4 regions of the Peribacillus sp. NJ11 genome follow, and region 1 is predicted to be linked to each of the others. Evidence: riboswitches for the same ligand, from Rfam matches in the RefSeq annotation. Region 1 holds a riboswitch; each other region holds the start of a gene.
What was found. A riboswitch is a leader RNA that binds a small molecule or an ion and turns the genes downstream of it on or off. The one in region 1 is predicted to bind S-adenosylmethionine.
Positions count from the first base shown of each region.

Region 2: linked by a shared signal. The riboswitch ahead of QUF86_RS26690 (methionine ABC transporter ATP-binding protein) and the one ahead of metK (methionine adenosyltransferase) in region 1 are both predicted to bind S-adenosylmethionine.
Region 3: linked by a shared signal. The riboswitch ahead of QUF86_RS21240 (Na+/H+ antiporter NhaC family protein) and the one ahead of metK (methionine adenosyltransferase) in region 1 are both predicted to bind S-adenosylmethionine.
Region 4: linked by a shared signal. The riboswitch ahead of QUF86_RS03090 (sugar ABC transporter substrate-binding protein) and the one ahead of metK (methionine adenosyltransferase) in region 1 are both predicted to bind S-adenosylmethionine.

Region 1 covers NZ_JAUCFO010000001.1:1,808,585-1,816,135, reverse strand. Annotated here, with positions in the region: gene QUF86_RS09005 (gamma carbonic anhydrase) at 1-188, shown strand, start outside; gene metK (methionine adenosyltransferase) at 621-1,814, opposite strand; SAM riboswitch class I at 1,977-2,139, opposite strand; gene pckA (phosphoenolpyruvate carboxykinase (ATP)) at 2,556-4,142, shown strand; gene QUF86_RS08990 (nucleotide sugar dehydrogenase) at 4,307-5,608, opposite strand; gene QUF86_RS08985 (glycosyltransferase) at 5,650-6,966, opposite strand; gene QUF86_RS08980 (glycosyltransferase family 4 protein) at 6,989-7,551, opposite strand, start outside.
Region 2 covers NZ_JAUCFO010000001.1:5,452,513-5,460,063, reverse strand. Annotated here, with positions in the region: gene QUF86_RS26710 (NAD-dependent epimerase/dehydratase family protein) at 1-150, shown strand, start outside; gene QUF86_RS26705 (iron-containing alcohol dehydrogenase family protein) at 299-1,405, opposite strand; gene QUF86_RS26700 (MetQ/NlpA family ABC transporter substrate-binding protein) at 1,470-2,291, opposite strand; gene QUF86_RS26695 (methionine ABC transporter permease) at 2,345-3,013, opposite strand; gene QUF86_RS26690 (methionine ABC transporter ATP-binding protein) at 3,000-4,016, opposite strand; SAM riboswitch class I at 4,084-4,188, opposite strand; gene QUF86_RS26685 (MBL fold metallo-hydrolase) at 4,474-5,298, shown strand; gene QUF86_RS26680 (hypothetical protein) at 5,576-5,764, opposite strand; gene QUF86_RS26675 (YheE family protein) at 5,856-6,059, opposite strand; gene QUF86_RS26670 (YheC/YheD family endospore coat-associated protein) at 6,123-7,319, opposite strand; gene QUF86_RS26665 (YheC/YheD family endospore coat-associated protein) at 7,316-7,551, opposite strand, start outside.
Region 3 covers NZ_JAUCFO010000001.1:4,327,635-4,335,185, reverse strand. Annotated here, with positions in the region: gene QUF86_RS21275 (amino acid ABC transporter ATP-binding protein) at 1-305, shown strand, start outside; partial or broken gene QUF86_RS28680 (SF0329 family protein) at 595-1,142, shown strand; gene QUF86_RS21260 (LysR family transcriptional regulator) at 1,382-2,284, opposite strand; gene hutG (formimidoylglutamase) at 2,409-3,365, shown strand; gene QUF86_RS21250 (hypothetical protein) at 3,660-3,815, shown strand; gene QUF86_RS21245 (SOS response-associated peptidase) at 3,876-4,547, shown strand; SAM riboswitch class I at 4,883-4,991, shown strand; gene QUF86_RS21240 (Na+/H+ antiporter NhaC family protein) at 5,165-6,481, shown strand; gene QUF86_RS21235 (chromate transporter) at 6,681-7,223, opposite strand; gene QUF86_RS21230 (chromate transporter) at 7,310-7,551, opposite strand, start outside.
Region 4 covers NZ_JAUCFO010000001.1:614,650-622,200, forward strand. Annotated here, with positions in the region: gene QUF86_RS03080 (ABC transporter permease) at 161-1,165, opposite strand; gene QUF86_RS03085 (sugar ABC transporter ATP-binding protein) at 1,167-2,669, opposite strand; gene QUF86_RS03090 (sugar ABC transporter substrate-binding protein) at 2,726-3,838, opposite strand; SAM riboswitch class I at 3,957-4,062, opposite strand; gene QUF86_RS03095 (GTPase domain-containing protein) at 4,160-6,901, opposite strand; gene QUF86_RS03100 (hypothetical protein) at 7,402-7,551, opposite strand, start outside.

The DNA of each region.
Region 1 (7,551 bases):
GGGCTTTTATCGGTGCCGGCAGTCTCGTTCCCCAAGGTAAAGTCATTCCACCGAACATGTTGGCATTCGGACGCCCAGCTAAAGTCATTCGCGAAATCAACGAAGAAGATCGCCAGGATATGGAACGAATCGTACGCGAATATGCCGAAAAAGGACAATACTATAAAACGGCAGAACGAATAAAATAAACTAACGAGTAAATACTCCTAATTCGCGAGTAAATGCTCCAATTTCACGAGTATTTGCTCCTAACTCACGAGTATTTGCTCCAATTTCACGAGTATACGACCCTGACTCACAAGTATATACTCAATTCACGAGTAAACTCCTAACTCACGAGTAAATGCTCCTAACTCACGAGTATTTGCTCCTAACTCTGAGTATTTGCTCCAATTTCACGAGTATACGACCCTGACTCACAAGTATATGCTTCTAACTCGCGAGTAAATGCTCCAATTTCACGAGTATTTGCTCCTAACTCGCGAGTATTTGCTCCAATTTCACGAGTAAACTCCTAACTCTAGAGTAACTATCGATTTCTTGAATTATTCCCCCTGAAGGCAAAATTAATCCATAGAAAAAAGGTGCCCCGCTTTTGCGGGACACCTTTTTTCTATGGATTATGCTTGTGCTTTTAATGTTTCTGCTTTATCCGTGCGTTCCCATGGAAGATCGACATCTGTACGGCCAAAATGTCCGTATGCAGCTGTTTGTTTGTAGATTGGGCGACGAAGATCAAGCATTTTGATGATACCAGCTGGACGAAGGTCGAAGTTTGCACGAACTAGGTCAACTAGGACTTCTTCGCTAACTGTACCAGTTCCGAATGTATCAATCGAGATCGATACAGGCTCTGCCACACCAATTGCGTATGCCAATTGAACTTCCGCTTTGTCAGCAAGGCCAGCGGCAACGATGTTTTTCGCAACGTAACGCGCTGCATATGCCGCAGAACGGTCAACTTTAGTAGCATCCTTACCAGAGAATGCACCACCGCCGTGACGAGCGTATCCGCCGTACGTATCAACGATGATTTTACGTCCAGTAAGACCAGCATCCCCTTGAGGTCCGCCAATTACGAAACGGCCGGTCGGGTTGATGAAGTACTTAGTTTGAGCATCGATCAATTCAGCTGGAACAACTGCTTTAATCACATGTTCTTTTATATCGGCTTGAATTTGTTCAAGCGTAATTTCTGCATCATGCTGTGTAGAGATAACGATCGTATCTACACGTACAGGACGGTTATTCTCATCATACTCCACAGTTACCTGTGTTTTACCATCAGGGCGTAAGTAAGCAAGAGTTTCATCTTTACGAACTTTAGCCAAGCGGAATGAAAGTTTATGTGCCAATGAAATCGGAAGCGGCATAAGCTCTTCTGTTTCATTACAAGCAAATCCGAACATAAGACCTTGGTCCCCTGCACCGATTGCATCGATTTCTTCCTCTGACATGTTTCCTTCACGAGCTTCCAATGCTTTATCGACGCCAGCTGCGATATCGGCAGACTGCTCATCAATGGAACTCAATACAGCACAAGTTTCAGCATCGAAACCGTATTTCGCACGTGTGTAACCAATTCCTGCAATGGTATCACGAACGATACGCGGAATATCCACGTAAGCGGATGTTGTAATTTCACCAGCAACAAGCACAAGACCTGTTGTTACACTTGTTTCACACGCAACACGTGCATTTGCATCCTTAGCAAGGATAGCATCTAAAATGGAATCTGAAATCTGATCACAAATTTTGTCCGGATGGCCCTCTGTAACAGATTCAGAAGTAAATAGACGTTTCTTTGACATCATATTTCCTCCTTGGAAGTTAGTATGTTGTAGGCATAAGCCTGATTTTTACGGAACTCGTTTCCCTCATTAGTTTCAACTATAGACACAGAATTACTTATAAAAACACAAAAACCTTCCCTGGCAAATGAGGAAAGGTTTAAAATTCTGTCTTCTATCCTTTCACTCTTATCGTTCAAGGGTTTTTTACCTTGCTCAGGTTAGCACCATCACCACTATTCCTTGAAGAACATCGCTTTATTTTCGGCGATCGATCTTGGAGTCAAGTTCAATATGGCAGGTTGCTGGGTTTCAAAGGGCCTGTCCCTCCACCAACTCGGGATAAGAGAATCCGTACAATTTAAGATAATATCGTATCAGGTTGGAACTTGTCAATGTTTTTCTAAAAAGAACATATCCCCCCACTTGAAAAAACGGGTTGTTTCAGCGTCTTCAAAGGGTTTCCAAGGCAGACTGCGAATAGAAATGTTGAAAATTGCCATTAATAATAGAAAATAAAGCATACTAACAGGAACGGCCAATTAGAAATATGTTGCTTAATTACTTCCTATTTAAAATAAAATTTTCACTCCATGTAAGTATATGCAATAGTAATGACTCGGTTCCTGCGCCTTAATAATGAAAAATGATTAACGCAACCAGTTGAAAATAATCACAAATTAAAAGAAATAGTATAGACTATTTAAATGAATGTGTTATACTAATTGTAATATAAAAACTTAAACAAAGGAAGGTATCTCATATATGAATTCTGTAGATGTTTCTAATGAGTTACACCAGTTATTAACAGGAAACAATGTTCAAACTCAACTTTCAGTTCCTCAATTGGTCGAAAAAGTATTAAGCAGAAATGAAGGCGTACTAACATCAACTGGCGCAGTAAAAGCTGAAACCGGCAAATATACTGGTCGTTCACCTAAAGATAAATATATCGTGGAAGAAGCATCCGTTAAGGATAAAGTCGATTGGGGTTCAGTGAACCAGCCAATTTCTGAAGATGTGTTCAATAAACTATATAATAAAGTAGTTGACTACCTAAAAGCAAAAGAAGAGATTTTCGTTTTCAAAGGTTTCGCTGGTGCAGACGAATCATCACGTCTTCCAATCCGAGTTGTTAACGAATATGCTTGGCATAATCTTTTTGCCCATACTTTGTTCATCCGTCCGAACGAAGAGGAATTAAGAGGTCACGAAGCTGAATTCACAATTCTTTCGGCACCTAATTTCAAAGCAGACCCAGAAGTGGACGGGACTTCATCTGAAACTTTCATCATCGTTTCATTTGAACGCCGTACCATCCTGATCGGCGGAACGGAATATGCAGGAGAAATGAAAAAATCGATCTTCTCGATCATGAACTACTTACTTCCAGAGGCTGGAATCCTTCCAATGCATTGCTCTGCTAACGTAGGACGTGAAGGGGACGTCGCTTTATTCTTCGGACTGTCTGGAACAGGTAAAACAACTTTATCCGCAGACACTAGCCGTAAACTGATTGGCGATGACGAGCACGGCTGGTCTTCTAACGGTGTATTCAACATCGAAGGTGGCTGCTATGCGAAAACGATCAACCTTTCACGTGAAAAAGAACCACAAATTTTCGATGCGATCCGCTTCGGTGCCGTATTGGAAAATGTAGTTGTGGACCCGGATACACGTGAAGCGGACTATGATGACAGTTCATTGACTGAAAACACCCGTGCTGCATACCAAATGCAAGCGATCGATAACATCGTGAACCCAAGTATTGCAGGACACCCAAATACAATCATTTTCTTAACAGCTGATGCTTCAGGCGTTCTGCCTCCAATCAGCAAGCTTTCCAAAGAACAGGCAATGTTCCATTTCCTAAGTGGTTACACTAGTAAATTGGCTGGTACTGAAAGAGGGGTAACTTCTCCGGAAGCTACATTCTCCACTTGCTTCGGTTCACCGTTCTTACCGCTTCCCGCTCAACGCTATGCTGAGATGCTTGGTGATAAAATTGACGAGCACAATGCAAAAGTATACCTTGTCAACACTGGGTGGACTGGCGGAGCATACGGAACCGGAAGCCGTATGAAACTTGCTTACACTCGTGCGATGGTACAAGCGGCACTTGAAGGTGAATTAGCGAACATCGAAACGATCAAGGATGAAATCTTCGGTTTGGATATCCCGCTTCATGTTCCTGGAGTTCCTGACGAAGTGCTTCAACCAATCAAGACTTGGGCAGATCCTGCAGCTTATAAACAAGCAGCAACAGCTCTTGCAGCTCAATTCCGTGAAAACTTCAAGAAATTCGGTAGCGTTCCAAGTGAAATCGAAGAACTTGGCGGACCGACAGCTTAATAAATTGTACACAAAAGGACCAAGCTCTTGCTTGGTCCTTTCTTCATTGGTTTTCCGCTCCCCCCGTGCCAGTTGCAGAGCTTGACTTTCAACCACAAAAAGGGCACTGTCCATAGTCAGCGCCCCCTTTATCCTTATTCCATTATCGATGTTTGTCCAAGTTTTTAGATGATCGCTTTATTCCTGGCTTTTTTCATGGACATCGTTTTGTATTGATATATATTGCCCAGGTTGGCCACCGGGACATCGGTTTCATTCGCATCAATGCAATTCCGTGTATCCAAAATCAATTTATTGGCCATAAGATCCGATAGCTTATCATAATCCATCCGTTTAAATTCATCATGGTCGGTCAGGACAAGTATCAAGTCGGCACCTTTTACAGCATCTTCCACTGAAACGATTGGCATCTTCCCAGATTGAACATGCGGATCATGCAAGGCTACATCCACATTTTCCATTCCCATCAAGATATTGACGACATCAATGGCGGGACTTTCACGAATATCATCTACATTTCCTTTGTATGAAAGTCCGAAAACCGCTACCTTTGGATGACGGATTCCCTCGAGCATCATTCTTACGCAATTGACAATGTAATAAGGCATCGATACGTTTGTATCACGTGCCAATTTAATGATTCTCGCATACTCTGGTGCCTTTGCTACGACGAAATACGGATCGACTGCTAAACAATGTCCCCCGACTCCAGGGCCTGGTTGGTGAATATTGACACGTGGGTGCTTGTTTGCCATCCCTATGACATCCAAGACATTGATGTCCAGCTGGAAGCAGACTTTCGCCAGCTCGTTTGCAAGGGCGATATTGACATCCCGGAAAGTATTTTCCATCAGCTTGGACATTTCTGCCGTTTTCGCATCCGTCTGAATGATTTCACCTTGAACGAAGGTTTCATAAACTAAGCTCCCTTTATAAGAACATGTTTCCGTGATCCCTCCGACGATACGATTATTATGAACTAGCTCTTCAAGAATCCTTCCAGGTAAAACACGTTCCGGGCAATGAACGAGGAAGATGTCTTTACCGATCGTGAGGCCAGTCATTTCTATCATCGGTTTGATATGATCATCCATGCTTCTTGGCGCTATCGTCGATTCGATAATGATGACATTTCCCTTTTTGATAAAAGGAAGAATGGTGGATGTCGCTTCTAAGACGTAGGTTAAATCACATGATTGATGCATGTCATCTTTATTTGGAGTAGGGACTGCAATAATGAAAACATCAGCATGTTCCGGGCTTAAAGCAGCTCGAAACTTATTGGAAATAAGCACCTCATGTAATACCTGCTCCAGTCCAGGTTCTTCGATATGGAGCTTACCATCATTCAAATTGGAGATAACCTCAGGCTGGATATCCACGCCGATAACATCGACACCGTGTTTCGCAAACATTAAAGAAGTTGGAAGCCCTATATAACCTAGTCCCATTGTACAAAGTTTCATATTAACCACTCCTATCCTATTTTTCTGCTACACTCGTTTTGTTAGGCAGATTGATAAATATCGATAAAGATTTCCTTCTCTTGTTTCCAATTGTATTTTTGCCGGGCATTCAGGCAATTACTGCTCATTTCCGCCCTTTTTTCAGGGTGTTTCAATAGGTAATTGACTCCTTCGGCAATTGACTTTGGATCATGTGAATCGACACACACGCCAATCTGTTCCGCATCGACCACCTTTTGGATTTCAGGAAAACTACAGGCAACCACAGGCACACCGCTCATCATGTATTCAAACAATTTATTTGAAGAAGCGGAGTAGTGATTAAAACAGACATTATTCAATACCTGAAAACCTAAATACGCATTTTTCGTATAATGGAGCAGCTCGTCGACCGGAACCTTCGGTAAGAACTTCACACGATGTTCCAGATGCATGTCGCTTACTTTTTTCATCAAATCATCCTTGATTCTTCCATCTCCTATAAAAACCACTGTCCCACCCTCTATCATCGGTACAGCATCAACCAATTGCTCTAAACCTCTGCCCATTTGAACGCCGCCTTGGTATAACAATATCGGCTCATTCGCTGGCAAATCGAGCAGTTCATGCAAATTCACGGCCGTACTTTCCTCCGGATTGGTTGGAATTGGGTAGTTATGGACCACATTGGGATATAAACCATATAAGTCTTCGTTATATTTAGCTCTCGTATGGTTTTCGGCAATCATTTCATCAACAAATATTAATAGGAATTTCTCCATCATCCCGTAAAGTCGGCTATTATATCCCGTTCTGCTCGTTTGAACCTCATGTGAGTCATATATCAGCTTTTTCCGCCTTAACCATTTACTGCTGATTGCTCCCTGCATTAGCGTATTCAAGTCATTCGAATGATAAAAATCATATTTCCTTTTCCGGCCATGGTGGATCATTTGACCAAAAATGTAGCTCCTTGTTAATAGGGTCGGCAGTTTCGTTTTACTCATGATCAAGGTGCCGATCGCAAGGAGTGCAAGGGAACCGAACAATATTCCCGATCCCACCCAGCCATTGATCAAGTTCAAGTTCCACAACGTATTCCAAACCAATAATGCCAGTAGAACGATTTCAAACTTCTTTTTCTTCAATTTGCCTACGATCCTGAGAATCCTATGAAGCGCCTCCCAGCGGTTATTCACCCTAGTGACAGTGAAACCATTTTGATGTTTCTCCTTTTTGGGCAAATCCTTGATCTTCCAGTTATGAATGGCAATCAAATCCACTTCATAACCCGCTTCAGTAAGTGCTGTGCATTCTCTTAGAACCCTTGCATCGTTCGTAAAGTGATTCCACACAAACATACATACTTTCTTCGCCATGTTGTCCTCCACTTCCAGGTTTTCAGCCTGACGCTTCCATCACGTTGATGAGACCTTTAATATTTTTGGACCATTGAAAATGTTGTTTAGCATACTGATAACCGTTTTCCCCCAGTTCTTTACGAAGGGCTGGATCCGAGGCCATGGTCAGGATATGCTGACTGATTTCATCAACATTTCGGCTGTCTGCCACCAACCCGCATTTCGCCTCTGTGAGCATCTTCTTGGCCCGTCCAGCAACATCACCGACAATGGGCTTTCCGACACACATATAATCGATGATTTTACCAGGTAGCACCTTGTTGAAGACCTCTTTTTCAACCAAGCTTACATATGCAATGTGAGAAGTTGAAACTTCATGAAGAGTCACTCTTCTATTCATCGCATTAATCACCTTGATATTAGTCAGCCCTTTAGATCCGATCTCCTTCTCCACTTCGGATACCCGATATCCATATCCGATCATCGAGAACTCGATTTGCTTATGTTCCCTTAGCTTTTCAGCCACGGCTATCAGTTTTTTCAGGTCTTGAGCCAGTCCAATATTCCCTGTATAAACGACCTTGATTATTTTTTCCGATGCGG
Region 2 (7,551 bases), 3.6 Mb from region 1:
AATAATGGACTAACATTCCGTCCGCTTTCTGAAACACTCGAAGATATTTGGGATTGGGAAAAGAACCGACCAGAGTCAGCTGATAGAAAAGCTGGTATCCACAGACAACATGAAAGTGATCTCCTTCGATTATGGAAACAGACTGTCTGATGAAAGCTTCTTTTATTAGACTGAAGGATTGGCACCACATTATGTTTAATGATAGGTGCATAGAGAAAAGGGTGATTTGAAACAAGCAATGTTATGATTTGATTCCTTTATGTATTAAAAAGCGATGGGGAAAAACCCCATCGCTTTTTCAGTCCATGGATGTGCTTGCGTGGGTTGTGAGGACTTCAAGGTTTTCCATGGCTGCTGTCACTTTTTCCCGGTTAATATCAGGGAAAAGAAGATGGATGCCTTCCCCTTCTTTGACAGAGTGGGCTGCAATCTCTTGAAGTTCCGCCCTATGTTCAACCGTCAGACCAATATCAAACAATGTCATAGGCAGTTTAAGCACCTGGTAGAATGGAAGTAATTGTTTGATTTCTGAGAATTTCCCTTCCAACATAAGCTGGACTAAAATGCCATAAGCCACTTTTTCCCCGTGAAGTAAATGATGAGTTTGCGTAATGGAAGTCATGCCATTATGAATGGAGTGGGCACCGGCAATGCGCAGGTACTGGTCACCAAAGCCGCCAACTAGACCACTGGTGATGATGTTCGTTTCAATTACACGCTTTAGTGCGTCTGTCCATTTGCTCTTTTCCAAATCCGCTAGGGCTTCCTCGCCATATGTCAATAATACTTCCTGACATTGCCTTGCGGCCATATGTGCCAATTCAATACAAACGGACTTTGTGGCAAGTTTTTCGACCAGTGCATTGCCCTCATACCATTTCGCCAATGTATCGCCGATTCCTGCCCGTAAATAGCCAATAGGCGAATCCAATAGAATTCCCGGTTCGATAAATAACATCCAAGCGCTTTTTTCATGAATATCATAGCGGACATAGGAACCATTATCATCATAAATGACACTTAACGGTGTCCAGGCAGCGCAGGTGGAAGCCAGGGTTGGAATGAGGATGATTTCCTTTTGAAGCGAGTTTCCGGCCGATTTGGCGAGATCGAGCAGCTTACCGCCCCCAATGCCGATTAATGCATCCACACCTTGTTCAAGAGCTGACTTCTTGACGCGTTCAATTTCCGGGTCACTGCATTCCCCGTCGTATGTGAAAAAAATCGTCTCAATATTTTCGAAAGAAGGAAAAAATGGTTCAGCAACTTTCCATGATTTTCTTCCATGAATAACGAGCACTTTACGAATGTTCGCTTTACTCAGTTTTGCTTCCAGTGTTTCAAGGACATTAGCTTTACAGGCATAATAGGCTGGGCCGCTGCGGACTTCCAGTAGGGTATTCATATTCGTTCTCCTTAATGTAAAGGCCTGTTTCCCTGAAAAGGGAAAGCAGGCCTCGATTATTTGATCATTTCATCCAATCTGGTTTTCCGAATCCGACAAATTTGCTATCAATCACTTTTTCAAACTGGGCGGATTCCACTACTGATTTAATATCCTTGGCAAATTGAGCGTCTACATCTTTTGTATTCACTGCAACAACGTTTCGATACATATCTGGCATCTTTTCTAAAACAAGGGCATCCTGGAGGTCCATTTTCGCTGCGAGAGCGAAATTACCAGGGACAGCTGATAGGTCAACACTGTCTGTTGCGCGGGGCAATTGAGCGGATTCCAATGGCTTAAATTGGATGTTTTTTGGATTTTCCGTTACATCCTTTTCAGATATTTTTAAAGGGTCGACATCTGGGTCAACCTCAATCAATTCTTCATCCACCAGCACTTTAAGTGCACGTGCAAGGTTAACCGGATCATTGGGCAATGCAAGGGATGTACCGTCTTTAATTTCTTTCAACGATTTATATTTGTTCGAGTATATGCCCATTGGTGCTGTTGGAACTATGATAAGGTCGGAAAGCGTTAGATCATTTTCTTTAGCGAAGTTATCCATGTACACTTTATGCTGGAATAGGTTGGCGTCGATTGAGTTGTTGCCAAGCGACTTATTCGGCTGGATATAGTCGGTGAACTCTACGATCTCTATTTTGTAACCGAGATCTTCCAGACCTGGCTGGATTGCTTCTTTAACCATATCGGCGTATGGCCCGGTAGTCGCCCCGATCTTCAATTCTTTTTTGTCTTCAGTTTTTGGGGATGCATCATCGCTTCCGCAAGCTGACAAGCCAAGGGCAAGTGCACAGACTGATAATAACGAAGCTATTTTCTTCATTTGAAATTCCTCCTGAAATGATATGTATTGAATCATTGAAAAAATGACTGATTCTATCGTTTGTTAACTAAGTATGAGGCTTTGTCACCAACCATTTGAATGATTTGTACAAGGCAGATCAACACGACGATCGTCGTGATCATGACCGTGTTGTCATAACGGTAATAACCGTACCTGATGGCCAGGTCACCAATTCCCCCTCCGCCGATTGTCCCTGCCATTGCTGAGTAACCGATCAGTGAAATGGTCGTTAATGTCAGCCCCTGAATGATTCCCGGTTTTGCCTCCGGAAGAAGTACATCTTTAATGATCATCCATGGAGTGGCCCCCACGGCAATTGCAGCTTCAATCACTCCTTTGTCTATTTCACGTAATGCCGATTCCACGATCCTTGCAAAAAAAGGTATCGCGGATACGGACAGGGAAACAGAAGCCGCTCTTGGCCCTATCGTCGATCCAGTAAGCAGTTCCGTTAAAGGAAGGAGGGCGACCAAGAGAATGATGAACGGGATTGAACGGACAATATTGACTGCGAAACCGAGTGATCGATTCACGACGCTATTTTCAAAGAATAAATTCCTGGTTGTCGTAAACAGCAATACTCCAAGTGGTAAACCTATCAAAAGGGCTACCGCAAGGGAAACGCCGACCATATAAATCGTTTCAAGAAAGGCTTTATTAAGATCAGGTAAAATATTGACGATGGAATCAAGAAATGACATGTTTTAACACCTCCACAGAACTGGAACGATTTTTTATATATTCCAATGCCGAATGAATTTCAGCGGCCTCACCGATTAACTCAATGATCAAGATGCCTAAAGGGACATCCTGAATATACTCAATTTTACCGTGCAGGATATTCCCCTTTACTGAATGGGATTGGAGAGCGTCGGAGAGAATCGATTCACCGGCGGTTTGCCCTTCGAATTGAATTTTAATAATCGTTCCTTTACTTCCCTCAATCAAATGTGAGGGAAGTTCGAAATCCAATACACTGCTGATGAATTGCTTCGTTAACTCCTGCTTTGGCTGTGAAAATATTTTATAAACGGAACCTTCTTCAATTACCCGTCCATCCTGCATGACGGCGACTCGGTGGCATAGTTCTTTGACCACTTCCATTTCATGTGTAATCAACACGATGGTGATCCCGAGCTCCCTGCTTATCTTTTTTAATAACTGTAAAATCGCTTTTGTTGTTGTTGGATCAAGGGCTGAAGTCGCTTCATCACATAACAGTACGGTGGGGTCATTTGCTAAGGCCCGGGCTATGCCGACCCGTTGCTTCTGTCCACCGCTAAGCTGTGCCGGATAGACATCTTTTTTATCACTGAGCCCTACGATTTCCAGCAATTCCAATACACGTAACCTGATGGCGTCCTTCGATTGATGCGCGGCCTTTAAGGCGAAAGCGACATTTTCATAAACGGTTTTTGAACTGACCAGGGAAAAGTGTTGAAATATCATTCCGATTTTTTGACGTTGTTTACGAAGCTCTTTACTTGATAAAGAGGTTAAATCAATGCCGTCAATGATGATATTTCCGGCTGTCGGACGTTCAAGCAAATTCAAGCAGCGGAGTAATGAGCTTTTTCCAGCTCCGCTGTAGCCGACAATTCCATACACTTCGCCTTTTTGAATGGTTAAAGATACGTTATCCACTCCGATAACTCGGTTTTTCTTCGTGATGTATTCCTTTCGGACTGAACGGATTTCAATCATGATCCTTCCCCCTTAAACATAAAAAACTGCCTCTATCATTCAGAAAGAGGCAGCGAAATTATATCTCGTCTTATCTTTCAGAATGCAAACATTCTGCAGGAAGTGGCACCGTTCCCGAAGGGCGGTTGCCGGACATCACAGGGCCTGATCCCTCCGTCACTCTTGATAAGTAAACTATTATTTTAGAATATTTCAAGTTTTATAATATAATCTATAATATTTGTAAAATTCCACAATGTCAATCGTTTCTGTGATTTGGTGATGGTTTTTTTCGATAATGTTCCGTGCGGTTCATTAAAACCATTCCTGTCAAAAGGGCTCTTAGTCAATAATCCGTCTTTTATATCCAGATATTCCATTATTTCCTTGTCAAAAGGGTAAAGAGATAATACATTTATTATAATAAAGTGAAAAAGGGAGAAAAAACTATTTTTGTACAATGATGGGGTGGAAATGCATGATAGAGATTAAGACGGTAAATGATGTGGTTTGTGTGCACGGGACTCCTGACGGGGTCAAGTCGGGGATGAGTGTTTATGTTTTTTTAACGGATGGGCTATTGATAGATACTGGCGCACAGATTTTATTGGAAGGACTTATTCCATTCTATGAGTCCGCAGACTTCGAAACAGTTGCCCTGACGCACTATCATGAGGACCATACGGGAGGCGCTGCCTGGATAAAGGAACATAAAAAGGTTCCGATATTCATTCATCCGATGTCGGTTGATACTTGTGCGAAGGATGCTGAATATCCTGAATATCGTAAAATGTTTTGGGGAAAAAGAGACGCCTTTAAGGCTGAGCCGCTAGGCAAGGCCATTCATTCCCGCACCCAAACGTGGGAGCCGATTTTTACCCCTGGTCATGCGAAGGACCATATGGTGTATTTGAATCACAGCACTGGCATGCTCTTTTCTGGAGACCTTTTCGTAACACCAAAAACAAAGCTTATCTTACGGGAAGAGTCTGTCCCGATCATCATCGATTCCATAAAAAAATTACTCCGATATGACTTTGGGGAAGTGTTTTGCTGCCATGCTGGGCATGTGCCTGACGGAAAGGAAATGTTTCGAAATAAACTCGATTATTTGGAAAACCTCCAAGGTGAAATTTTACGCTTACATGATCAAGGGCATACAGTCCATGAAATCCAGCAAGTCGTTTTACCGAATCGCTATCCCCTTATCGAGATATCTGGACATGAATGGGATTCAGAGCATATCATAACTTCGATATTAAACGAAAATGTTTTGAATGCCAGGGATAATGGAACTATTTGAATATTAACAATAGATATTGAAAGGACGAGCACTGATATTAATGCTTTTAGCATAATATCAAATGCCTACGGGGGATAGAGTGCGGGAATTGGAAAAAGGCAAGAAGACAGCATGTTGTAATATTTAATTTGCACTCAAACAACTTCCATCCGGGAAGTTGTTTTTTTATGGAGGGGGTGCTTTTCATAAAAAAACATTTGTTAGTGGGGAATATGACGCATGAACGAAAGTTCACTTTTTTTAAGTGGAGCTCCCCAAAAAGAGAGCCCACGAGTGTTTATTTATTGATATTGGGATCTGTTTCATCATAAAAATCATGTGCTTCCTCGATGTTCTGAAGGTTAGCGACTTCATACACATTTCCGCCTGCCATTCCTTCATTGATGATTCGGTCGATATCGAGGAAAACGGAATCCTTGCCATCATATTCGGTATCCTTCAAAAATGTCATTTTTTCTTTATCCAAAATAAATCCCTCCTAGCTTTTTCTTTAGTTTAGGCAAAGGAGGGATTTTTATTCCGTTCAGAGGGTTAATGAATGAAAAAGGGGAAAGGGCTCAATCATATACATGGTAGACCATTAAGTCATGGATCATGCTTTTGAGTTGGGTTTCATCTGTTTCGGAAGGTGGGTTGGCTGTCCATTCGATGGATCCATCTTTATGGTACAAGGCTTTGATTGCCTCCTTTTTGAAATAAAATGAAATTTTCCATCCTGGCAGATTCTTATGCAGTGGTGCCCACTGAAAATGGGTGATCATATGTATAACCTCCATATATGCTGTCTTTCATTTCATTATAATGTAAAACGGCAGCTGGAGGTGTCATTTTATTGTCAGGTTGGAAAAAGTCAATTCAATGAAAAGATTTTTTAAATGCAAAAGCCGGTTAGCTTCAATTTCCTCTTCATCGAACTGCATGGGCTTTGAGTTCACTTCGTATATGAAGAGCGAACCCGATTCATCTTCCCCTATATCAATGGAAAATTCTCCGAGAAACCCGATTTTTTTCGAAAGAGACTCACCGCATTTTTGGGCGATATTCGCTAATTTTTGATTTAAGCTTCTTGATTGCAGGTCTTGATAAGGAAAAAGCTTACCCCCTCGGGGAGTGTGGGTGGTGATTTCCTGAGTTTGTGACATCCTTACTGCTTTGCCGGTCACTTTATAAAAACCTTTTTCATAATGGACGAGAATCCTGTAATCGTAACGATGACCAAAAATTTTTTTCGGTATGATCGCCTGTTGAGCAAGGTAGCTTCTTTTTAATAAATCCCTTTTTTTTGTTTCCCAGAATGAAGTGAAATCCGGAAAGGACTCACTATGCTTTAGGCTATTGAAAAAAAGTGTCCCATCAGGATTTTTGATGATGGTATAAATGCCCTTCCCTTGGCTTCCTTTGCATGGTTTAAGGTAAATATGCCTGTGGGTTTCGAGGAAAGCATCCAAGCAATCGCTGTTCCGCAGGATCATGGTGGGGGGGAGGTGAGTGGTGAGGGCCCCGTCTTCCGTTAATGCTTCGAACATTACATATTTATCTATAAAACAAGGGTTGAAAAGGTTAATTCGATATTCTTTAAAGTGGTTGATGAGACTCTGGAATTCTTCTGAAGCCTCATAGCCCCTCGATGGGATACGGTTATAGACGATGTCAGGGAGCGGCATCTTACACTCGATCCATTTGTTTGAAGTGGAGGAAAAAACATACCCTCTCAACGACTCGGAATGCAGGGCATTTCCTGTGAATGCATAAATCAAAATCCCGTGTTTCAATAAATATAAGGATAGGTCCCGAAAAAGGGTCAGGTTTCCACCCAAACCTGATTCCTTTTTGGGATTGGAAACAGTCAGTATTCCGACGACAAGCATCCGGTTACCTGGAAATATGGTGATAGGAATTAGGGGGTGATTCGAATGGTCCTTTTTATAGCTGATCTCCTCTTTGGCAGACCCGGCGAAAAGATCCGCATTCTCATGAGTGTGGTGCCAATTTTCAGTGCGGATATCGTAAAAAATGTTCATCGCGGCACACTGATTGATTTCGTAATCGTCTGTTCCGTAAGATAAATGGCATAATCAAGGCTGAGCTTTCTGGTCAGCAATTCGAAATCCTTGAGTTTTGGATGGGAGAAGATGGAACGTCCAGGTTTGGAATTGGCTTCAAACATCCAAACCTGCCCTTTTTTATCCAATCCAAAATCAAATCCTATTTCTGCAATGATGCCGTCCAAGTTCTTTTCTATACTGTCACTTA
Region 3 (7,551 bases), 2.5 Mb from region 1:
CGAGAGCGGTTGCTTTAAACCCTGACATTATTTTATTTGACGAACCAACTTCGGCATTGGACCCGGAATTGGTCGGTGAAGTACTGACGGTGATGAAGCAAATTGCCAAAGAAGGAACTACGATGTTAGTCGTCACGCATGAAATGTCTTTTGCAAAGGATGTTGCAAACAGAGTGATTTTTATGGATGCAGGTGTAATAGTGGAAGAGGGATCGCCTAAAGAAATTTTTGTGAATCCAAAAGAAGAAAGAACGAAGAGGTTCTTAAAAAGAGTCTTGCCGGAGGATTATATTTTTTATATTTAGGTTATGTTACATTTGTTAGAGGGTTTCAGAATGTCGTTAAGTGAATTGATAGTAAAAATTCAAAAATTGAATTAAGCAAAAATACATCAGTTGAAAGAATTCTTTATCCATTTACTTGCATCATCATTTTCTGCAAGTGAACAAGCATTTCAAGAAGTGACCGAACGCAAAAATAAAGATGGCTAAACTTGTGTAGATTTTGACTCTTTAAACATATACCTCTACAGTTCATTAACAAGCAGAATAGAATAATGAAAGAAATATACTTTTGTGGAAATTGAAAACTGTAATGGAGAATAAAAACTTGCGTAATCAACCATGGAGTAAAGTAAAGAAAAAGTTAGAGAGTTTTATCTGTGACTCTCTAACAAATAGAGTTCAGTTTACTGTTACGAATTATCGAAAGGCTCACGACCGCTTAGGACGAGCTTTTATTACTGTTGATAAAAAGGAAATCCTAAATATGTATACGATAACATCTGATAGAAAAATGTTCAGAAAAGAAAATGAAATAAGAAAAGCCAAAAGTATTGAATACGATGTCTATAATGGAAATCAGAACTATGAGGATAGGGATACAAGCACATGAAATGATTAAAGCAGAGGGGATTTTTGCACAGTATGACTTTTTTAATGCGGTTGAAGAATATTTTAATTTACCAATAGAAATTTCCTTAAAATCAGATGATATGATTATAAAGATTCTTTCTCTGTTAGATAGAAGAGTTGGGATGCGTACGTTACAAGGGACTTAAAAAATCTATCCTGAATGAAAAGGAACTTATCCAGTATTTTTATAACTTGCGATGTGAAGCAGAGGGAATAAGAACTTCCTAAAAAGCGCTATGCTATAATGAATTTTTATTGAACAAGTATTTTACTTGGCGTGGAAGTGTGAGCGTTAGGACGTTATTTATTAGTGAGGAAAAACAATATGGATAGTGAAAACACATGAACCTCCTGCAAATATGAGTGGGAAACCTAGCTCATTGACAGGAAGTCTAAAGTATTTTCTTTATATAAAGTAAATCAAAATGAGCAATGGTGTCTTTTCCGTTAAATTAGAGAATCAGCATTTAGGCATCGTTCCTAACATCCCACTTAAAAAAGCTAAGTATTTCTTCTACTAACTTACATACTACAGGAGACAGATATCGATCTTTCAAATAGGCCAGGTAAACAGTCCTTTCCAAAGAATTCGAATCTATTGCACGAATTGCAGTATTGCGTGTTGCAGCGGATTTTATATAGCTTTCCGGTAAAACTGTAACCCCAAGTCCTTCTTCCACCAAACTGCAAGCTGCTTCAAGCCTTTCTATTTCGTATAAGATATTGGGAATTGCATTTTCATTCTTAAATGCTTTTAAGATATCATCTCTTGTTTGAAATCCAGTTGTACTGATGATCAATTCTTTCTTTGCAAGGTCTTGGAAAGTGATGGACTCTTTTTTGTTTAACTCATCATCTTTATGGATCAAAAGCATGAATTTTTCATTATATAGGGGGATGGACACGATTTCCTCGTTATTAATGGGCTGGTTCGTGATGGTGAAATGAACATTATACCGATTTAACGAATCGATAACTTTCTCTTCCCCTAATATTTCCCTGACTTTTATATGAATATTAGGATAATTGACTTTAAAGTTCCTGATTAACTTCGGGAACCAAAATTTGAATGATTCAATGGAACCTATTGATACTGTTCCACTTCCAACATCTTTCATTTCCTCAAGTTCCACTTGCATATTATTGAATTTTCTTAACAGGTCAACAGATCTCGTATAAAAAATCTCCCCTGCTTCCGTAAGCTCTAGCCCCCTTGTATTACGTTCCAAAAGCTGCAAACTAACTTCTTTTTCCAATTTCATTATGGCATTGCTTAAGGAAGGTTGAGATATATGTAGTATTTTAGCAGCTTGGGAGTAATTCTTTTCTTGGACAATGGTAGTGAAATAACGAAGTTGGCGCAAATCCATATATTCTCCTTTCTATAGCTTTAAACTATAGATATATTAAAATTTAGTATTGGTAATTATATATTATCTCATTTATAATTTTTAAAAAAGATATTTCGGAATTTTTAAAATAAAGGAGAAAATTATGTATATTAAACCGAATTTGGATTATTGGAATGGAAGGGTTGATTCCCATACTGACATGGACAGCTTTAGATATCACCAACGAGTGCGTTTGGCACCGATTTCGGAATTACCCATCTCTTCCGAAGCATCCAGAACCTTTGGAATGATTGGCTTCAAATGTGATGAAGGAGTCAAAAGGAATAAAGGCAGGATTGGTGCTGCAGAGGGTCCTGATCACATTAGGCAGTCCTTGGCAAAATTACCATGTCATTTATCTTCCCAAACCGAGCTGTTGGATGCTGGAAATGTAACGTGTGAAGGTCCAGAGATGGAGGCTGCCCAAACTCAACTGGGATCAGCTGTTTCCAAAATATTGGAGAGTAAAGCGATTCCTATCATACTTGGCGGAGGACATGAAACCTTTTATGGCCATTATCTTGGGATTAGAAAATACATTGGCCCAAAGGCTAGGTTAGGAATCATTAATATTGATGCTCACTTTGATATGAGGCCTTATGAAAAAGAAAGTTCATCAGGAACGATGTTTAAGCAGATTTTGGATGAGGATCAAAGTTGTGGATATTTATGTGTCGGAATTCAGAAACAGGGAAATACGAAGGCCCTGTTTGAAACTGCTGAGAGGAATAAGGTCGATTACATATTGGAAGAAGATTTGTCATTGAACGAAATGGATGAAACCAAGCAGCGGATAAATGAATTCGTTAAGAAAAATGACTTCATTATTCTTACATTATGTACGGACGTTATTGATTCAGCCTACGCACCTGGGGTAAGTGCACCCTCTCCGTTTGGACTTAATCCGAAATTGGTCCGTGCGATTATTAGGCATGTCGTATCAAATGAAAAGATCCTCTCCTTTGATATCTCGGAAGTGAATCCTTCGTTGGACGAAAATAATAAAACGGTTACATTGGCAGCACATTTAATAAATGAGGTTTTGCTGAATTTTAAATAATAAATGGACATGGATTATGGGTAACTCCCACGGAATAACAAGAGGCATTCCTCATCGACCTTTTTGCTATCCCCATTATCATCACCGGTAAAAATTTGTTGAAGTGAAAAACCTGTTGACCAGACTGTCTGTGATCATTCATGGACAGTCTTTTTTATGTATATGTAAATAGCGGTGTACTCCTATATAGACTCATCATTAGTGGATTAACTACGACTCTACTAAAGGTCAATAATGATACTTGTGGGTTTTTGGTTTATAATAACAACCATCTAGCCTAATGAGGGGGATCCTATGAATGAATATAATGTAACGGTCAGGAATGGCAGTACCTTAATTTTGTCAGAAATCATTAAAGCTGAAGATGAGAGAGAAGTCCTGGGCACACTTTTGATTTCCAGCGAATTATTTAATCAACCATTTACCGACATCAGGATTTTAGAACGCTGATTTGTACCTGCCCGTCCTATTTGTTACACTGTAATAAATCCTAAAACGGTAGGCGATATTATGTGCGGACGTTTCACGCTTTTCACGGACATTGAAGAAATAAAAGAACGGTTTAATATTCAAGGACCTTTTGATGAAGAATACCAATTCAGCTACAATATTGCACCTTCCCACTCCGTGCTATCCGTCATTAATGACGGAGCAAGGAATCGACTTGGATATCTTCGGTGGGGACTCATTCCTTTCTGGGCAAAAGATGAAAAACTGGGCTACAAAATGATCAATGCCAGAGCGGAAACCATTGCTGAGAAGGCAAGCTTCAAGAATGCGTATAAGAAGAAACGATGCTTGATAATCGCTGATTCATTTTATGAGTGGAAGAAGGAACCCAGGCGAAAAATACCCATGCGAATAAAGCTTAAAAATCATGCGCCATTTGGAATGGCAGGTCTCTGGGAATCCTGGAAATCTCCAGAAGGAATCAACATCTATTCGTGCTCAGTTATAACAACCGTTCCTAATGAGCTAATGACCAGCATTCATGACCGCATGCCTGTCATCCTTAAACCTGAAGATGAAAAAGATTGGTTGAATCCATCCATTAATGATCCTGCCTTTCTACAGCAGTATTTAAAATCATTCGATTCTGAACAAATGGAAGCATTTGAGGTATCGACTGATGTGAACTCAACTAAAAATAATTCACCAAACCTAATACAACAAATTTGCTAAGAGGTCCTTTGACCTCTTTTTATTTTAGTTCCGTCCAGACAAATGACATTATTTGAGATTTCATCCAAATATCACAATTAACCCAAATACCTTATTTACTGTACATGTAAAAGTCCGTTTAAAATATTAAGGTCCACATTTGAAATACTTTTAAACTAAACCTTGCGAAAATACATAAAATGCTGTACTCTTATATTTGCTTTTCAATAAGGCTTTCGATGTCACTTTCCGAGAGTGGACAGAGGTAAACTTGGAGCGGTTATAGCAAGTTACCAGCCTGCTTCTTTTCTCTTGGACACCGGTGCATTTGATAATATCATTATATAATTTAAATCTTCTTATCAAGAGAGACGGAGGGACTGGCCCGAAGATGTCTCGGCAGCAGACTTTAATAGGAGTGCTGTGCCAAATCCAGCAGGCTGATTTTTGCCTGAAAGATAAGGAGGGCGTTTTTTATAAATTAAAAGACCTCTTCTTGTTGTGTTTAATGGAAGAGGTCTTTTTTATGCTGAAAGTATTTTTAGCTATAGCTTCCATGAAGGTGTTATTTACGAAAAATGTTAGAAGAATAAGTGCTGTGACACATGTCATGGGAAAAATAAAAAGAGGTGTACATCATGAGTGCAAACAATAAAGGGAATCCGTGGGCATTGATCCCATTTGTCGTTTTTTTGATTTTATTTATAGGGTCCGGAATCATTACAAAAGATTTTTATTCTTTTCCGGTGATTGTAGCGATTTCAATTGCATCGGCAGCTGCATTGGCAATGAATCGGAAAGAGTCTTTCAATCAAAAGGTTGAAATTTTCTGTAAAGGCGCCGGGGATGCCAATATTATGTTAATGGTTATCATTTTCCTTTTGGCAGGCGCTTTTGCCGAAGTTGCAAATGGCATGGGGGCAGTTGAATCTACGGTGAATCTTGCCTTAGCGGTTTTTCCGCAAAATCTATTAATGGTAGGGATTTTCATCATCGCTTGCTTTATCTCTCTATCCATGGGGACGAGCATGGGAACGATTGTAGCACTAGCACCTATTGGGGTGGGAATTAGTGAGCAAACCGATATTTCGCTTGCCTTTTCAATGGCGGCCGTTATTGGTGGTGCGATGTTTGGGGATAACCTTTCCTTCATTTCAGATACGACAATCGCTGCAGTTCGTACGCAGGGAACGAAAATGAAGGATAAGTTCAAAGTGAATTTTTTCATTGTTTTACCTGCGGCCATCATCACATGTGTCATCCTTGGAATTTTAACAATGGGTGAACAAGCTGCCATCGCTCAACATTCTTATAATTGGGTGAAGATCCTTCCGTATCTTTGTGTATTGATCACTGCATTGGCAGGTGTCAATGTGTTCCTGGTCCTATCCATCGGAATCGTATTTGCCGGAATTATCGGCTTGGCGGATGGAAGTTATCAACCGTTGGGTGTCATTCAAAAAATCGGAGAAGGGATGGCGGGAATGTATGAAATCTCTTTCCTGGCCATTTTAATCGCAGGAATGGTAGCTGTAATCAAGCATAATGGCGGTATCGATTATCTTCTCCACCTCGTAACCCGAAACAGCAAAACTAAAAAAGGGGCTGAATTCAGCATTGCCGGGCTTGTTGGTTTGACGAACCTTTCCACGGCAAATAACACGATATCAATTATCATTGCCGGGCCACTTGCCAAAAATATTGCTGAAAAGTATGGAATCGATCCGCGTAAATCGGCGAGCTTACTTGATGTTTTTGCATGCTGCATTCAGGGGTTAATTCCATATGGGGCACAACTGCTTGTTGCAGCTGGGGTAGCACATATTTCTCCGTTAAGCATCTTGCCGTATTCATATTACCCAATACTAATTGGCCTTTGTGGAGTCATAGCCATCTTGATTGGTTATCCGCGATTTCAGCCGGTAGATAAAGAAACGAAGAAACGTACTTCTTAATAATGAGAATAAGCATGAAAATAAACCCTGAATCATTAGATTCAGGGTTTTACTTTGTAAGGTGTATGGAAACATTGGTGAAAAATAATTAAAAAGAGCGATGTACCCTCGATCTTCCATCAGTTTAAGTGTTATCAATGTTTAGGAATTACGATTCATATTGATTAACCCAACGCATAATGGTTGTGTGAGCTAGTCGTTATGAATAGAGGACAACACCAACTAAACCAGAAAGAATAATGACATAGGCTGGGTGCCAGCGTAATTTCAATAGGGCAAATAACGATAATCCAAAAACGAGTAATAAGCTTATCGTATGCCATGAAAAGTTCAGGGCTATCAAATGATTGGAAAGTGCAAAGCTGATAGCTGCAAAGAGGATTAAACTAGTGACAACGGGTCTTAATCCATAAAACATCGATTGAATAACTGGATAATGATTCAATTTGCTGAAGAAGGTGGCTATAACGGTTACGAGTATAATGGCAGGAAGCAAGATTCCGAGAACGGATGATATGGCTCCTGCTAATCCAGCAGTCGAATAGCCTACGAGAATGGCACTATTAGTGGTGATAGGCCCGGGAGACATGCCGGAAATAGCGATTACATCGGTAAATTGTTGCGTCGTCATCCACCCATGCTGTAAGACTTCCGATTCTATTACCGGAATCATGGCGTATCCGCCTCCAAACGATATAAAGCCTATAATAAAGAAGGTGCTAAACAACTCCCACAATTCCATTATTATACATCACTCACTTTCTTGAAAATTAGTTAGATCGTTTATTCCTATAACCTTCAGAAAATAACTTTGATCTTTCATGGAACCTATATGCCAGCACCCATGAAGTATTCGAAATCATTTTCTTCTATTTTCTTTTCTTTTCGGTCCATCTTGACATCGAAACCTAATTTCCTCTTAATAGAGATGGTCACAATACCTGTTATAGCTCCTGCTAATATAGCCAAAACAGGGTGAACGAAGAAAAGGACTGGGATTCCAACTATCAAAATACAGAAAGTTGATTTGTCAACAATAGCCGTTTTTCCTATCTTGATAGCCGCATATG
Region 4 (7,551 bases), 1.2 Mb from region 1:
TAAAAATTTGGATATTGGAAATTAGTGTGGAAAGAGGGTTAAAAAGAACCCTCTTTCCCTATCTTCTTATTCTTTCGTTAAAACTCACCACGAGTTACCAGTCTCTTATATCATCCACATGCAACTTATCATATAGTCATATTAACGTGACGGATTCACTTTAGTGTTTTTGTTTGTAATAGGTTACCGCGAGCGCAAGGGCCAGCACTGTTCCTTTGACGATATCCATCGCATAATACGGAACTGACATCATGATCAGCCCATTTTGAAGGATTCCGATCAGGACTGCACCGACGAAGGTTCCAAAGGCATTCGGTTTTCCCGCTCCTAAAACGGAGGAACCAATGAAGGCTGCTGCAACGGCATCCATTAAATAAGGGGACCCTGAATTGATTTCCGATGTCATGACCCTTGAAGCAAGGACAATCCCCCCAATTGCAGCTAATAGAGCCGAAAGCAGATAGGCAAGAACTTTGTATTTATTAACCGATATCCCGGAAAGTCTTGCCGCTTCCTTATTTCCGCCAATAATGTACATATAACGACCATGCTTCGTATAAGTCAAAAAGATATGGGTCGCTATCACAATGGTTGCCATGATCAGGATTATCCAGGGTACCTGGCCAATTTTGGCGAAAAGCGGGCTGATCAGACCTGTTGCGAAGGTTCCATCGGGCATGACCATATTTTGCGAAACCGTGGCCCCTTTTGTATAGGTAAGGGCAATTCCCTGGATAATGAACATGGTGGCCAATGTCATCAGCATGTCGGGAATTCTCAATTTAACGATCATGAACGAATTTAAAGCCCCTACGACAAGTGAGGCACCGATCGCAGCTAATATGGCGATAAATGTATCCTGCGAAAACCAGACAAACATTGATATGACGATGGCATTGGCCAATGATGCGACGGAACCGACGGAAAGGTCGAAGCCATCCACCGTGAGGGATATCGTAATGCCGATCGCAATGATGGTCACGATTGAAATGGAACGCAGGATGTTGATCAGATTAGTAGTTTGAATGAAAGATGGATTGGACACGGCAAAAATTCCAATCAGAATGATAATCGTCAATATTGTGCCGTATTTATAGAAAAAGTCGAATAGTTCCACCTTTTTCTTTGCTTTCGCTGTCTGTGTAACAGGAATGGGTACGCTCATCCTATTTTCCTCCTGTTGAATAGAATAGTAGTTCTTCTTCATTCGTTTTGTTCGTTTCGAATTCGATGACAGTGCTCCCGTCATATAACACATATGTCCGGTTGGTAATGCCAATGATTTCGGAAAGCTCGGATGAGGCATAAATGATCGCTTTTCCATTCCTCGCAAGCTTTGCAATCAATTCGAAAATATCCTTCTTGGCTCCAACATCGACCCCTTTCGTCGGTTCATCGAATATGTAAACATCCGCATCGGCAATAAGCCATTTTCCAATGGCAACCTTTTGCTGGTTACCGCCTGAAAGGTTTTCGACCTTCACTTCCCCGGAAGGAGTTTTAATTCCGATACTGGCGATCATTTCTTTCGCCTTTTCCTTTTCCGCCTTAAGATCCACGAAACCGAATGTTCTGCAGAATTTGCCGATACTGGCTGCAGTCAAGTTCGCCGCGACCGATTCCTGAACAAGGATCCCTTCTTTCCTGCGTTCCTCAGGTACAAGTGCCATGCCGCTTTTTACTGCATGGTGCGGTGATTTCAAAGAAAGCTTTCGGCCATTCAGGATGACCTCACCCGCTGTGATCGAAGTATGACCGAAAAGGGTTTTACACAGCTCCGTTTTCCCAGCCCCGACCAACCCTGCCAAGCCGATTATCTCTCCTGCTTTAATATGGAGACTAACATTTTTAACTTTCTCTGCATCTGACAATCCCTTCACTTCAAGAATAACGTCGCCAATCGAAGAATTCACTTCAGGGAACTGTTCCTCCATGGTTTTCCCGAGCATATTCTCTACCACTTCGTTACGGGTGATGTCTTCCATTTTTCGACAAGTGACACGCTCCCCATTCCTCATGACCGTAATTTCCTCACATATTTCAAAAATCTCGGGCAGACGATGTGAAATGAAAATGATTCCCACGCCTTTTTGCTTCAATTCATTTACAATTCGAAAAAGCTCTGTCGTCTCCGTATGACTTAACGGAGCAGTTGGTTCGTCGAGAATCAGGAATTTGCATTCTGTCGAAACGGCTCTTGCTATCAGGACCATCTGTTTTTCAGCCAAGGTAAGGTCTCTTACCAGCTTTTTCGAAGGGACACGAATTTTCATATCTTCAAGAATACAAGAAGCTTTATTGTGCAGCTCTTTCCATTGGACCATCTGTTTTTTTCCCATGTTTTGGACCATATCATTCAACATCACATTTTCCCCAACGGTTAAATAAGGGATGAGGGCCGTATCCACTTCCTGATAAACAATTTGAATGCCTTGTTCCTGCGCCTCTTTTGGTGAGCGGATATCCTGCTTCACCCCATCAATGACTATGTCACCTGAATAATGAACATGGGCTCCCGATAAAACTTTCATTAACGTCGATTTCCCTGCTCCATTAGCACCGACCAATGCGTGGGCTTTCCCTGATTGTACAGAAAAATCAACTTCACTAAGCGCCTTCACCCCCGGAAATTCAATCGAGATTTTCTTCATTTCTAGTTGCGTGCCCATGTCCATTCCCCCTTATTGAACAGACACTCCCTTCACTGGAAAGAGAGTGTCCCCTTTTACTTTTTGTAATGACCTTTCAAAACTTTCATCCAATCTTCTTCAAATTCCGCTGATACACCCCATCCTTCGACAATACCAGACAGATTTGCCATATTTACAGCTTCTTTTGAAGCCTGGATTTCCTTTTGTGAAATAAGTGAAGCCTCTAAGTCATAGGTTTGCGGCGTTTCTTCTCCCGCTAATTTTTTCGCCAATATCCTCATATTCACTGCACCGATCAACTTGGGATCGACTGCTGCCGTGTAGGACCATGAGCTGCCAGCTGATTGAATTTCCTGAAGGTCTGCATTCGACACATCAATTCCGTATATCTTCACTTCATCGCGTCCCGCTTCTTTAATTGCCCGGGCGGCACCGATAGCGAAGGCATCCCATGTTGCGAAAATGGCATCCAATTTACCTTTAGGGTATTTATTCAGCATTGCGGCTACAGCATTTTGTGTTTGAACCGAAGTATCTGCAGACGCCACTCCGAATCTTTCGACTTCTTTAATTCCAGGGTTTTCTTTTAATTTTTCCTGATAAACTGCATTTCTTCTTACCATTGGAGGGAAACCATCCACCCAAAGATACGCAATTGCCGCTTCACCTTTCTGTTCTTCTATCAGTTTATCAAGAGCCAGTGTTGCCAACGCTTCATCATCCTGTGATGTTAATGTTACGCCTTCTATTTTAGTTAGATCGCTTATTGAATCGAATGTAACAACGCTTTTGCCTGCATCAACCAACTTTTGAACGTCATTCACTGTTGCTGCATCATCACCATGGGAGATGATATAGCCGTCATAATCTTCCTGCAAAGCCTGTGCGATCGCATCATGAAATTTAGCCGTATCACCATTGGCTGTATATGTATCCACTTGAAACCCCAGTGCTTCTCCTTCTTCCTTCGCTCCTGCTAAGTATTGGGCCGTATGATCATCACCGCCAATTTTACGGATCACTTTGATTTTGGCTCCTTCCCCATTAGCAAATCTTTCCGGGACATTTTCAAATGATACTTTTTCTTCTTTCTTCGATTCTGTGGAACTCTGCCCTGTAGAGCAACCCGTTAAAAGCAAAGCCGAAGCCATGGCTGAAATGAATATCCCTTTAATAGACCTTCTCATCTTGTTCCCCTCCATATTTTCTTATTAGTCTTATCAGTTAAGTTGGTGTAAATCCCAAAATAAAAACCTCTCTATTAATATAGAGAGGTTTAATCAGCTGTTTTGCAGACTTATCCCTCTCTTATCTGTCAAAACATTTCTGTTTTGCAGGATTTAGCACCAATTCCTAATGGAACGGTTGCTGGGCATCTTAGGGCCAGTCCCTCCGCCACTCTTGATAAGAGAATATATTGTGTTACGTTTTTCGTAATTATCACTTTATAGGGATATAGTCGTAAAGTCAATAGTTTTTCGAATATTTGAAATGTTCCCCGTTATTTTTCATTTTCTTTGCAACTGGGCTAGACGCTTTTTCTCGATTTTTTCAAGTCTCTCCAACTGACGTAATTTCACTTCGAACAAAGTGATCGGGTCACGGTAAACTTCCGGATTTTCTTTCATATGCTCCAATGCAGCCTGGTAGTCTTTGATTTCTGTCTGCGTTTGCTCTATCGTTTTTTGAAGTAAGGCAAAGGAACTGCGATAGAAAAGTGAGATGTCCCGATCCAAAGATTTTTCAAACAATCCAAATTGGGTAAGGAAACGTTCCGTGATCATTTCGGCAACATCCAGGTAATCTTCACTTTCCAGGTATTTCTTATAACGATTATACATATTGGCTTTATTTTGCGGTATCGCCCCAAACAGCTTCCCTGCTCCTTTAAGCAGCAATTGCGATGGAGTTCTGCGCAAAAGGATATTAACGTTTTCGATGCGGATACTGCTTGTCATCCGGTCGGCATCACGGCGCCAGTCATCCAATACCCTAAAGTCGCCTGCCAGCGTGATCCGTTCTTCTTTGTATAATTCATTGAAACCGGCACTCATTTCATCCATAAACTGCTGGCTTTGTGAGAACTCCATTTGGGAACTGGCAATCCAATCCTGAAGAGAACGGTAATATTGAGGCATGATCTTGTCAGAAATGAATGCTTGAATCCGCTCATTCATTTCCTGGTTTAACTGTACATGGACCTGACTGAAATCACTGCTTTCCGTTAACGATTTAGAGCAATCCCTCAGCAATTCAGGAATTTTAGAAGAAAGCTGATTTTTCACTTCATCCTTAAGCGAACGATAAGACCTTATGATATTTTCACTTTTTTCTTTTTCCAAATCCGCCAGTTGATTGACCGCACCATTCAGTTTGACCTCCATCTGTTCATTCCAAGAGATGGAATGCTCGCATTTCCGTTCATTGGCTGCCCGCTTTTCTAACAGATAAGATAAAGTTTTACGAATGAACGCTAGGATTTTTTCAGATCTTCTTTCTTTCCAATTATCATCTTGATAATTCGATTGAAGGAATGCTGAAAGGTCCTTCAACTGCTGCTTGCTGTCATAAAGTTTGGAGAAAGCGAATACTTTCGCATTCGGGAAATATGCATTCACTTTATCCCATGTTTCGTCTTCCATCCGGACTGCGACTTGATCACTATATATCGTATCCATTTTATTCAATAAGAAATGGATAGGCAGTTTCGGAGCCATCATTTGAATTTCCAATAATAGATCCCGTTCACTGCCGGTGAAAGGCGCCCTGGCATCAAGAACGAACATCAGGCCATCACTGCCATGTAAGTAGCCTTGGAAATCGGATTCCACGCTTTTCTCCCCATTGAACCCCGGTGTATCCAATAATCGCAGACCATTATTTCTAAGGTAGTCACTGATAATCGTCACATCGACAATAGTCCCGCGCTGACGGCGTGTTTCATCCAATTCAGCCAGCTCCATGACCACTTTGCTATCTGTATCTGTAATCTCTAGGATTTCCAAATCATCCCCGTCTTTGACACTGACTAGGGATGAATGATCTTCGGCAGCAATGCTCTCGCCAACAATTGACTGAATGAAGGATGTCTTGCCATTTCCTGTACTTCCCACAAGAAGAAGATTGAAATTATTAGTATCCTTAAGCCCTTCGACCATCCACTTAAGCTTATTGCCAACCCTTAAATCATTCTCTTCAGCCCATTGGATAATGGAATTGAACAGTTTCTCTCCCGCTTCCAGTCCGCCTCCCAATTTAGGCGATTTTGCCAACAGGCTTTCTGCATCCTGAATGACAAGCGCATTAATCGTATCTGGGAAGATTTCATTCCAGGACAACGCGGATGCCGCTGCAAACAGCGAAAGCTCCCCATCTGCGATTTTCAGCCAATTTTCCAGCAACCTTGGCACGACGGGGCTTAAATCTTTGATTAGGTGCGTTCCTTCTAATAGACCTGCATATGCATCCCTGTAATAGACGGAAAGCTCATCCCATACATCCCCTTGGTTTAATTCGATGGTATCTATCAAGTTATTAATCACTCTTAGCCATTCAAAATAAGAATCCGTATATTTATAATTTTTCCAAAGTGCAACCGTCACTTTTTCGAAGCGATCCTGGTCCAGTGTGTATAGCGAACCAAGGACAGTTGAAAAATAATCCGGATCCATCGATTGGGCAACACCCTGCTGGATATACGTTTTAAGCACATCGAACCAGCCCATTGATTCTGTCCGGATACTTTCATTTGCCGCTAATACCACTGCACTGTTCCAATCCTTTTGTTCTTCAAAAAAGGCGCGTGCTATTTCCGTGACATTCGGGTAGTCAGGTTGAAACTCGACTGCTTCTTTCACGACTTTGGAAGCCAAATCATTTCTAGATTCCACTATGTACAGGGAAAACAGTTGCAATAGAACCTCCGTTTTCAAAACTGCTTCATTCGTATCGACGGATTTATAAATATCCTCCGCGGTTGAATACATTTCCAGTTCAAAATAAGCATCGGCGATGTTTTTCTTCGCCCATGAACCAAGTTCACCTTCTATGTTTTCCCATTTGAAAATGGCTGCCTCATAGTCATGGTGCTGAAAGTATACTTCACCTTGAGCAAAGCGAATTGCGGTTAAATCCGCCCTTTCCTTTTTTTGTTCCACGAGAAACATTTCACCCAAAGCTTGAATGGGATGCTTCCTTGTATCCTCAATCATCGTTTCATAATATTTTTTCCCGATCAGCCGTTCGTCCATCTTTATTCCCCCGATATATTTCATATTTTCAATTAAAGGATAATCACCGATTTGATAAGCCTTCCAGAAGACCTTCCATGCAATTTTATAGGTTCCTTTAGTTAAAAAATTATTTACAAAACCTTAAAATATTATTTTAACAAAACAATATGGTAACAACATGTCACCACTCTTACAATTTTAAAACAGAAACAAGTGGAACTGTAATGATTTTAATAAACAGATACAGAGATGTCATTCCCATATTCGAGAAAAAATGTTTTTTTAGCCTTACCGACTTTTGAAAAAGTGGGCGAAGCATTCTTTTTACCACTGAATTACCAGGAGTCCAACCTTCCAACTACCTAATAAATGGTAAATATACGAAGTCACACTAGAACCTTTCACTCATTACTAAAATCCCATTTGAACGTTCATATAAAAAAGCAGTACCTTCATTCATGAAAGGTAACTGCTCTCTGATAAGCTCCGAACAGTCGTTGTCCTTTGACAAATTAGGATTATACCCCTGTACGCTTACGTTGGTTATTCGGCTTTTTGGTCAACTGGCTTTTAAGCTGTTTCGTTTTCTTCACAACGCCGGTTTCCAGTTTATCTTTACTTGAACCTGCTTGCTTTTGAGCCAGTTTTTGTTTGACTGCATCCGCCAG